DNA from 2 places in the Rothia sp. P6271 genome. Region 2 is predicted to be linked to the other one. Evidence: riboswitches for the same ligand, from Rfam matches in the RefSeq annotation. Region 2 holds a riboswitch; the other holds the start of a gene.
The links. Region 2 has a riboswitch for S-adenosylmethionine ahead of ACN08X_RS05195 (nuclease PIN). Riboswitches for the same ligand answer to the same signal wherever they lie in the genome.

Region 1: linked by a shared signal. The riboswitch ahead of ACN08X_RS05840 (LLM class flavin-dependent oxidoreductase) and the one ahead of ACN08X_RS05195 (nuclease PIN) in region 2 are both predicted to bind S-adenosylmethionine.

What each region holds. Positions count from the first base shown of each region.
Region 1 covers NZ_JBLXXV010000006.1:48,759-53,182, forward strand. Annotated here, with positions in the region: gene ACN08X_RS05835 (AMP-binding protein) at 1-1,931, opposite strand, end outside; SAM riboswitch class I at 1,937-2,025, opposite strand; SAM riboswitch class IV at 2,201-2,313, shown strand; gene ACN08X_RS05840 (LLM class flavin-dependent oxidoreductase) at 2,413-3,909, shown strand; gene cls (cardiolipin synthase) at 3,989-4,424, opposite strand, start outside.
Region 2 covers NZ_JBLXXV010000005.1:34,341-38,764, reverse strand. Annotated here, with positions in the region: gene ACN08X_RS05205 (DUF6350 family protein) at 1-1,432, opposite strand, end outside; gene ACN08X_RS05200 (plasmid stabilization protein) at 1,617-2,066, opposite strand; gene ACN08X_RS05195 (nuclease PIN) at 2,063-2,257, opposite strand; SAM riboswitch class IV at 2,289-2,417, opposite strand; gene ACN08X_RS05190 (SNF2-related protein) at 2,564-4,424, shown strand, end outside.

The sequences.
Region 1 (4,424 bases), on a different contig from region 2:
CCAATCTCAGAACGAATATGCAACTCCAACACTTCACGTAGCTCAGAAGAAGACAACGCCTTACCCTCATCACTAAGTGTCACAAAAGCTACTGCTTGATGCCCCGTCAACTCATCCTCAACAGGACAAACACCAGCCTCAACCACAGCCTCATGACGCACTAAAGCTGACTCAATTTCAATCGTCGAAAGACGATGCCCCGAAATATTAATAACATCATCAATCCTGCCCAGAATATAAATATCCCCGTCCTCATCTTGCTTTGCGCCATCTCCAGCCAAAAACCAGCCACGCTCCCCATAATGTCTCCAATAAGAATCAAGATAACGCTGAGGATTTTTCCACACAGTACGAGCCATCGACGGGCCCACTTTATCAACCACAATGAACCCTTGAGCCCCCGTCTGAACCGGCTCACCGTGCTCATCAACAACACGCACAGAAACCCCCGGAATAGCACGAGTAGCACAACCTGGTTTGACAGCTATACCTGGAGTACCCTGCTCAAAAGTCCCCTCAGGCGCAAACTGAGGATCATGCGGACGAGGAGAACAGATCGTTGAACCTGTCTCAGACTGCCACCACGTATCAATAAAGGAAGCACGACCAGAACCAATATGCTCACGTAACCAATACCAAGCTTGTGGATTAATCGACTCACCCACAGAACCCAAAAGACGAACCGACGAAAAATCATATTTTCCCGACTCTGGGCCATGCGGGAAAGCCCCCATCAACGAACGAATCAACGTTGGCGCCGTGTAATAGTTTGTGACACCATAGCGTTCAATCACTTCAAAATGCCGTTCAAAAGTAGGAGTATCAGGTGTACCTTCAAAAATTACTTGACTTACGCCATTGACCAACGGCCCATATATCTCATAAGTATGAGCTGTCACCCACGCCAAATCGGCTGTACACCAATGAACAGTATCCGCAACTTTTTGCCGATCATTACGAGTAGCTAACTCATCAGGACGAAGCACACCATCAGCGTCAACAACATCAGGCAACAAATCATAAAGTAACGCATGAGAATACGCCGTCTGCGTCAAATACCCGCCCATAGTATGAACAAGACCCTTAGGTTGGCCCGTTGTCCCCGACGTATAAATAATAAATAACGGATCTTCAGCATCATGCAATGGGTAATCATGCGTATCTGGAACACCCTCAATCAAATCGTGATACCAAACATCTCGCCCCAAACACCACGGAACACTCTGTCTTTCCTGCTCGGTAGCTGAGGTACGGTTCACCACCACCACATGCTCAATATTATTCTCAGACGAACACGCCTCATCCGCTATCGACTTGACCGGAACAACCTTACCCCGACGATTCTGACCATCAGTTGTAATTAATACCTTGGCACCAGTATCCTCTACCCGAAACTTCAAAGCCTCCGCCGAAAAACCGCCAAAAACAAGAGAATGAATCGCCCCAATACGCGCACAGGCAAGAGCAAAAATAATAGTTTCAGGAATCACCGGCAAATAAACAACAACACGATCACCCTTAACCACACCCAAACGCTCTAAACCATGTGCCGCCTGAGCCACACGGCGTTGCAGCTGAGCATAAGTGATAGCTTCACGATCACCAGGTTCACCCTCAAAGAAAAGCGCAACCTTGTCGCCAAAACCTTGCTCTACATGCCTATCCACACAGTTATAGGCAACGTTGAGCTGACCACCCTCAAACCACTTAATCGTTGGAACAGAAAATTCTTGAACACCATCTTCACGAACGTCTACTAAACGAGGAGGAATAAACTCATGCGTTTTATCCTCATCCCATAGCTTCCCCCAACTAAGACGTTCTCGCGCCTGCCTTGCCCAAAAATCAATACGTTCTTGATCCGAAACATCTGCCGGATTCTGCACCTGATTTCGAGGGTCTGAATAAGAAAAAGACGAACAATACGACATCGATACTCCCATCGTTTCTGGCGTTAGCACCACCGCATAAGCGAGGTTGCTGCGACGTCTTAGAGCCAGGTCTCTCAGTCGCTCTGGATGGTTTAGACGAGTTCTACCGTAATACCTTCCGTACACATTCATCTAGACGTTACTTTCCATTGCCAGCAGATGAACACATCACGTTGCATAGAGTCATATTCCTTAGCGAACGTCACCCACCGCAATAAACACTGAAGCTCTTGGGTACCAAGAAGAACTTTTTATAAGCTAAACCCAGCGATCACGAGTTCCAACGTCAAGCTCTGGCTCGTTGGACGGCAACCCTCTTTCCGTAGCGGGGTGCCCCAGATGAAGATCCGGCTCAAAATAATCACAACGGCAAATACGGCGCCTATGCGTCGGGCATATCAACACCGAAAAATATGGTTTTCGACATGCCACGCCTCATAGAGGAGGGCTCTCTCCTCTAAGAACGCAAAGGAAAAAACTTATGGCAACTCATACCGCCACGACAGAACAACCCACTACGACACCGTCTTCTTCTAAAAAACGTATCGTTGTCAATGCGTTTGATATGACAACAACAAGCCACCAAAGCTTCGGCTTATGGCGTCACCCGCGCTCGCGAGCCGATGAATATAACACCATTAAATATTGGACAGATTTAGCTCAAGTGTGCGAAAAAGGGCTTTTTGACGCGGTCTTTATCGCTGATGTGGTGGGCGTATACGACGTATATAAGGATTCTGTTGCACCCGTACTTCGTGATGGTGCACAGGTACCGGTAGGTGACCCGTTCTTACAGATTTCGGCGATGGCAGCAGTCACGGAACATCTTGGTTTTGGAGTGACAGCTGCCGTGACGTATAACCAGCCTTATACTTTGGCTCGTTCTTATGCGACGTTAGATCATTTAACGGGTGGTCGTGTTGGTTTTAACGTGGTGACTTCTTATCTTCAATCTGCGGCAGAGAATCAGGGGCTTGCCGGTCAGATTGAGCATGATGAACGATACGAAATTGCTGACGAATTTCTCGACGTTTGTTATAAGTTGTGGGAAGGCTCTTGGGAAGACGGAGCGGTGCTACGTGACCGTCAGCGCGGGATTTTTGCAGATCCTGAGAAAATTCATCCTATCTTGCATCAGGGCAAGTATTTTCAAGTTCCTGGAATTTCTTTGACCGAGCCGTCTGTTCAGCGTACTCCCGTGATTTTTCAGGCTGGTGCGTCTTCTCGCGGTCAGGCTTTTTCTGGAAAACATGCCGAGGCGATTTTCATTTCTGCGTTACGTCCAGATTTGACTAGGCATGTGACCTCTCGTATCCGTGATGAGGCTGAACGTGCCGGCCGGCGTCGTGATGACGTGAAGATTCTTGCCATGCTTTCGGTGGTAGTTGACGAGACAGACGAGAAAGCACAGCAGAAGTATCAGGATTATTTGAAATATGTGGATATAGAGTCTTCTCAAGGGATTATTGGTGGTTGGTCTGGTGTTGATCTTTCACTATTTGATGAGGACGAGATTCTTGAGTATGTCAAGACGGAATCCATTCAATCCTTTTTGACACCTTTTACCTTGCAGTCTCAGACGACGAAGTGGACTCGTGCTGATATTGCTCGTCATTGCGCTATCGGTGGTATGGGTGATGTAATTGTTGGCTCTGCTCAGACTGTCGCCGATGAGTTGGAGCGCTGGATTGACGAGGGAGATTTAGATGGTATCAACCTTGCCTACCATGTATCTCCTGGCTCTTTTGAAGATTTTGTGGAGTTTGTTGTTCCTGAGCTTCAAAAGCGTGGCCGGTATCGCACAGAGTATGAGGGGAATACATTACGTGAGAATCTTTTTGGTGTGGGGCATACACGTGTGAATGAGCGTCATCCTGCGGCAGCATATCGTGGCGCTTTTGCTGGTGGTCCTAATGCTGCTGACACTCCTGCCCGTCAGTTTTTGAGCTTGGCTCAGAATCAGGCAGAGCGTTTATAAGAGTTTTTCTTCTGGTAATGATTCGCAATGTTAGGGTTCTCTTTGGTGTGGGGGGTATATCAGAGAGAACCCTAATCTTTTAAAGGAGCGATGACCAGAGCCTACAGATATTTTCTACGACCTTGATACGGTTGGGGCGGGCAACCCATTCGTCGTATCGGAGGGTTTTGCATTGAGAGATGTATTCTTCAGAGATGCTTTCTAACTCTTTAACCATTCCTGTATCGACGATGAAGGTGGATACTTCGAGGTTGAGCGCAAATGAGCGCGGATCCATGTTTGATGATCCAATGAAGGTGAGATGGTCATCTACAAACATGTATTTTGAGTGCAATACGGTTGGCCCGGGATATTGTTTGATGTTGACTCCGGCGTGGAGAAGTTTCTCGTAGTAGGAGCGTTGAGCCATATTGGGTAGGAACTGGTCTCCTTTTTCGCAGACGATGAGGGTGACATCAATTTTTGATAGTGCTGCATTGGTGAGTGCTTGTAAGAGTGTTTCTTCTGGGACGAAG
Region 2 (4,424 bases):
TGGTTTCATCATGCTGTTCTTCAACTTCTGCGATAGCAGAATTCTGACGAGAGTTCCGACGTTGCGCTTTTTTCTGCTCGCGGGCAAGACGTTTACGACGACGGCGCTCTTCACGGTCGTTCTTTAGCTCAGAGAAACGCTCAAGCTCAGTAATAGCGCCACGATGGAAGATAGGGGCCATCACCGATCCCATCATCACGCCACAAGCAATCCAACCGGCAGATAAAGCACCAAATAATAAAGCATCTGGCCCTAAATCAGTAAAACGTCCCATACCAAGAGAACCGCGCGATGCCCAACCGCATAACGCCAAAATGATGCCGGCAGGAACAGAAACAAAGATAGCTAAGGCAAAAGTTGATAGTGGCAAAGAAATCCAGCGGAAAGGAATTTTCAGAGAAAGCCACTCATCAAGGTGGTCTTCACCGGCACGGAAGAACCACCAGCCAGCAACAATACCGCACAGCACAGGAACCGCAATAGCAATATAGTTCCACGGTTCATTGACCGTTGGTAAGGCACCCAGAAGAGGGAAAGCGGGGAGCACACCAGTAGAGTGTTCAAAGAAGTTTACGGAGGTATGTTCTCCCAATGAGAAACCAGCTCCGACACTCCAAGACATCGCCCAAAAAACTACGTTAGGGATAACACCAAGCTGTAAAAAGGTCAAAGCAGTATCGCCGATAGCACCAGCATCAAGCAATTGATAAATTGTTACGACATCGCTCCAATGCCAGAGCAAAGACAAGCTCAGTAATAGCCCTCCACAGCCAATAAACGCAAGAACTGCCACGATTGACGCGCGAAGAACTGTCCAAACATAAGAACCCGCCCAACGTGAGTACTGGCTAAACTGAGCAACCCATTCGGCAGCGTTAACACCGATCATTCTTGCCAAAGAACGAGACTCGTACCAGCCACCAAGAATAAGCCCTGATAAAACGACCCAACACGGTACAAGTGCAGAAGCTACAGGATACGCTACCGCAGCAGTATCTGTTGTCAAAAGGCTCAAGCCCCCAGCACAGGCACTATAAGTGATAGCTCCGGTTAATGTTGGTATCCAGAATTGTCCCTCACGAGATGCTTGAGCTAAGACTCGTCCTGAACGGAAACATAACCATAAGGGTATCAGCGTTAAGCCCAACGGGATAAAGCTCATCGTCCCTTGAATATCGGGGGTGTCTCCATACGGGGCAGAGATGTTCAGATGAAGAGGAACCCCGTGGATTAGAAGCCACATTTGGCTAACTAAAACTGCCATAGCGTAGAGGTCACGCTGTTCAAAACCGCCGGTAAACCATACGGCACCCAGTAGTAGCACTACAGCAAAGCAAGAGTAGAAGGCAGTACGAAAGAGTTCGACAACACCCTGTAGCCAGAGGGGCATCGGTATCGAACGTTGTTGAGGTTTCATCACGCTGGTTTTCATCGTCTTTTATCTTGTCATGAACTCTATTGAACTCTGAAGTTCACACAGCTTTTCTAATCCAAATGAGACATAAACCAAGGATTTTCTTCACCGCGTGCACCCCACTGAACCATACCATGTATGCCGGTCAAGACGCTAAGCTCATCACAGCCTACGTCTTAAGGTCACGTAAAAGACACAGGGTTTATAGTCCTCGCGCGGCGTTTTCGTGCAGCGGATTAACGGCAGGGACTCCCCAGCGGCGATAAATATCTGCTTTAGAAGAAACTATTTCTAGCTGATGCACTTCAGCGGTAGCAGCCATGAGCCCTTCAAGTGCGGCGGTAGGCAATGGCGTATAAGGGCCTTCTGGTGAGGGGCGTTCTTCAGCACGAATTTGGCGACCGGCCCATGCCAAAGATACGTTCGTATCAACGTCGAGAACCTGCCCGCTAAAACGTTCGAGAAGTTCGTTAACCCACCGCTCTGTTTCAGGGTAGGGGTAAAGCCCTTTAAGTTCGCCTAGGCTAAGTGCTGATATGTACATCACCATATATGAGCGACGGCGAAGAAACGCAACGACCTGCGGATGTGGTGTGGTTTTGCGAATCTCTGCTAGTACATCAGAGTCTAGAAGTAGTCCTCTTATACTCATGCTGCTTGTAAGATACCGTATTCCTGGTTAGGGATACCGTGCGGATTAGGAGAGAGCAAAAAGTTAAGAAACTCAGAACGCTCATGGGAAATACGAGTGTAATCTTGAATGCTTACGGCAGCGTAACCGCCACGAGTTTGAGCAGAAGAAACAGGTTGAATATTGTGCTGAGGGCGAGCGGTGTTGTGCATGATACAACTGCGCTGAATGCGCTTTCCTTTCGAAGTGCTCTTGTCCGTACCAGCCTGCGTACTATGACGCGAATACGAACCGCTTCGTCATCCGAGCCACCCGTGAACATGGGGTTGGCGTTCAACTAAAGTCGGAGCTTATCAGTTGAAACTCTTGAAGCTGAATCCAGAATAACGCAACCACCACAAAAAAACAAAGAGCACAGCCCAAAATATTTGAGAGATTTAGGCTACACCAGCTTTAGTGAAAGCTCATCCGGTAACCTAGAACATATATGCACCCTGCCAGCAGAGGATACAACCACCGTGAATGCACCATCAGCTTTCCCCAGAATCCCCGTCAGCGCAGCAAAAATTATCCAGCAAGTAGGACACCGCACCTACCTCCGCGGAAAACAATACATGCAAGAAGGCAAAGTCGCCCGATACTCCTACGACGCCCAAGCACACATCCTGACAGGAACAACCTACGGCGACGCAACAGACCCATACCTCAGCAAAATTGTCTTCCCCGCAAAACAGGTTGAAGGATCCCTCGCCTTCTCCGCACGATGCACCTGCCCAGTACGCACCGACTGCAAACACTCCGTAGCCATCATGCTCACCGCCATCGAAAGAGCCGAAAAAGTTAGCAAAGCCCAAAGCTCCACTCAACGCGTCACAGACGGACTCAGCAAAGAACAGCTCAAACAACACGGAATCACCACTGCACAAGAGCTAGCAGAACAACAAAAAATGTCGACATGGCGCAGAACGCTGTCACAAACACTGGCGCAGCATCACCGGATACCCTACGAAAATAACAGCAATACCATCGCCGCTCTCGACCTCAAAATGCACGTCAACTCCCGCTTCGCACTCGGTAGCGGTCAACACAAAACACCACGTATCACCCTACAAGCACGCCCACTCGTCCAAGGTAAAAACAACCGATGGATTAAAGACGGCATCAACTGGGAACACTTCCAAAAAGATCACACCGGAAAGACAAGTAGCCACGCCCTCCGACCCCAACACGAACGATGGTTGCGAGAGTTCTACTCCATCATCAGACCTTGGCAATCAGCGTACACTTCCCACCGCGATTGGGTAACACTTTCTACTGTTAACTCTTCCCTACTATGGAAAGTACTCAAAAAAGCAGAAAAAATAGCACTGCCCATCCTGCTAGAGGGAACACCCATCACTACGGCGCACACCGAAGAAGCCACGCTAAAAGCAGAACTTCACAGCTACAAAGACGGTCTACGCATCACACCTACACTCACCGCAGGAGAAAACGCCTTCCCCGCATACTACTGCCACCCAATAGGCCAGCCCCGCAACGGATTCATTGCCCTCGGACACAAAGCACAAGAACACTACAAAGCCACAGCACAAGCTGAACATTGGGAAACAACCCTACCTAGCGCCATCAATCCAACACGTCTCAACGACCAATACGCCGCAGCCGACCTTATTTTCATTCCCCTGAAAGAAACACTCAACGGCGCAGCAGAAACCCTTATCCGAGAAGAACATATCGAAATCCCCTCACAAGATATCAATAGTTTCTATCAAGAGTTCTACCCATATCTCACACGCAATATCAGCTTCTGCACCAACGACGCAACGATACAACCACCCCAAGTACAACAACCAGAGCTGATTCTTCACGTCTACTTCGACAGCGAACAAACACCCCACGCCCACACCCGCTGGGAATGGGAATACCCTAAAGACCCGCTCAAGAACACACGAGATGAAAGCAACCTCGAATACTTCCCAGTACAGAGCACCTTATTAGACATCTATGAACAGCGCGATAAAAACTACGAAAATACAATCCTCGCGCAACTCAAAAATATCTACCCCGCATTACAGCTCACAGAACAACACTTCTACGACTGGGATGTTCAACAACTCACCGAATCTATACTGCCCCAATACCGAGATGTTCATGGACTCCGCATCCAAACTCACGGACAAGAACCTCAATTCACAGAACTGGACGTTACCCCCGAAATCCAGATGAGAGTTGAACCAAGCGATACTCAAGACTGGTTTGACCTTGGAATTATCGTCACCATTGGTCAATGGACCGTATCATTCTCTACGATCTTTGAGGCACTCAACGCGGGGAAAAAACACATCCTTCTCGGTGATGGCAACTACTATCCCCTCAACC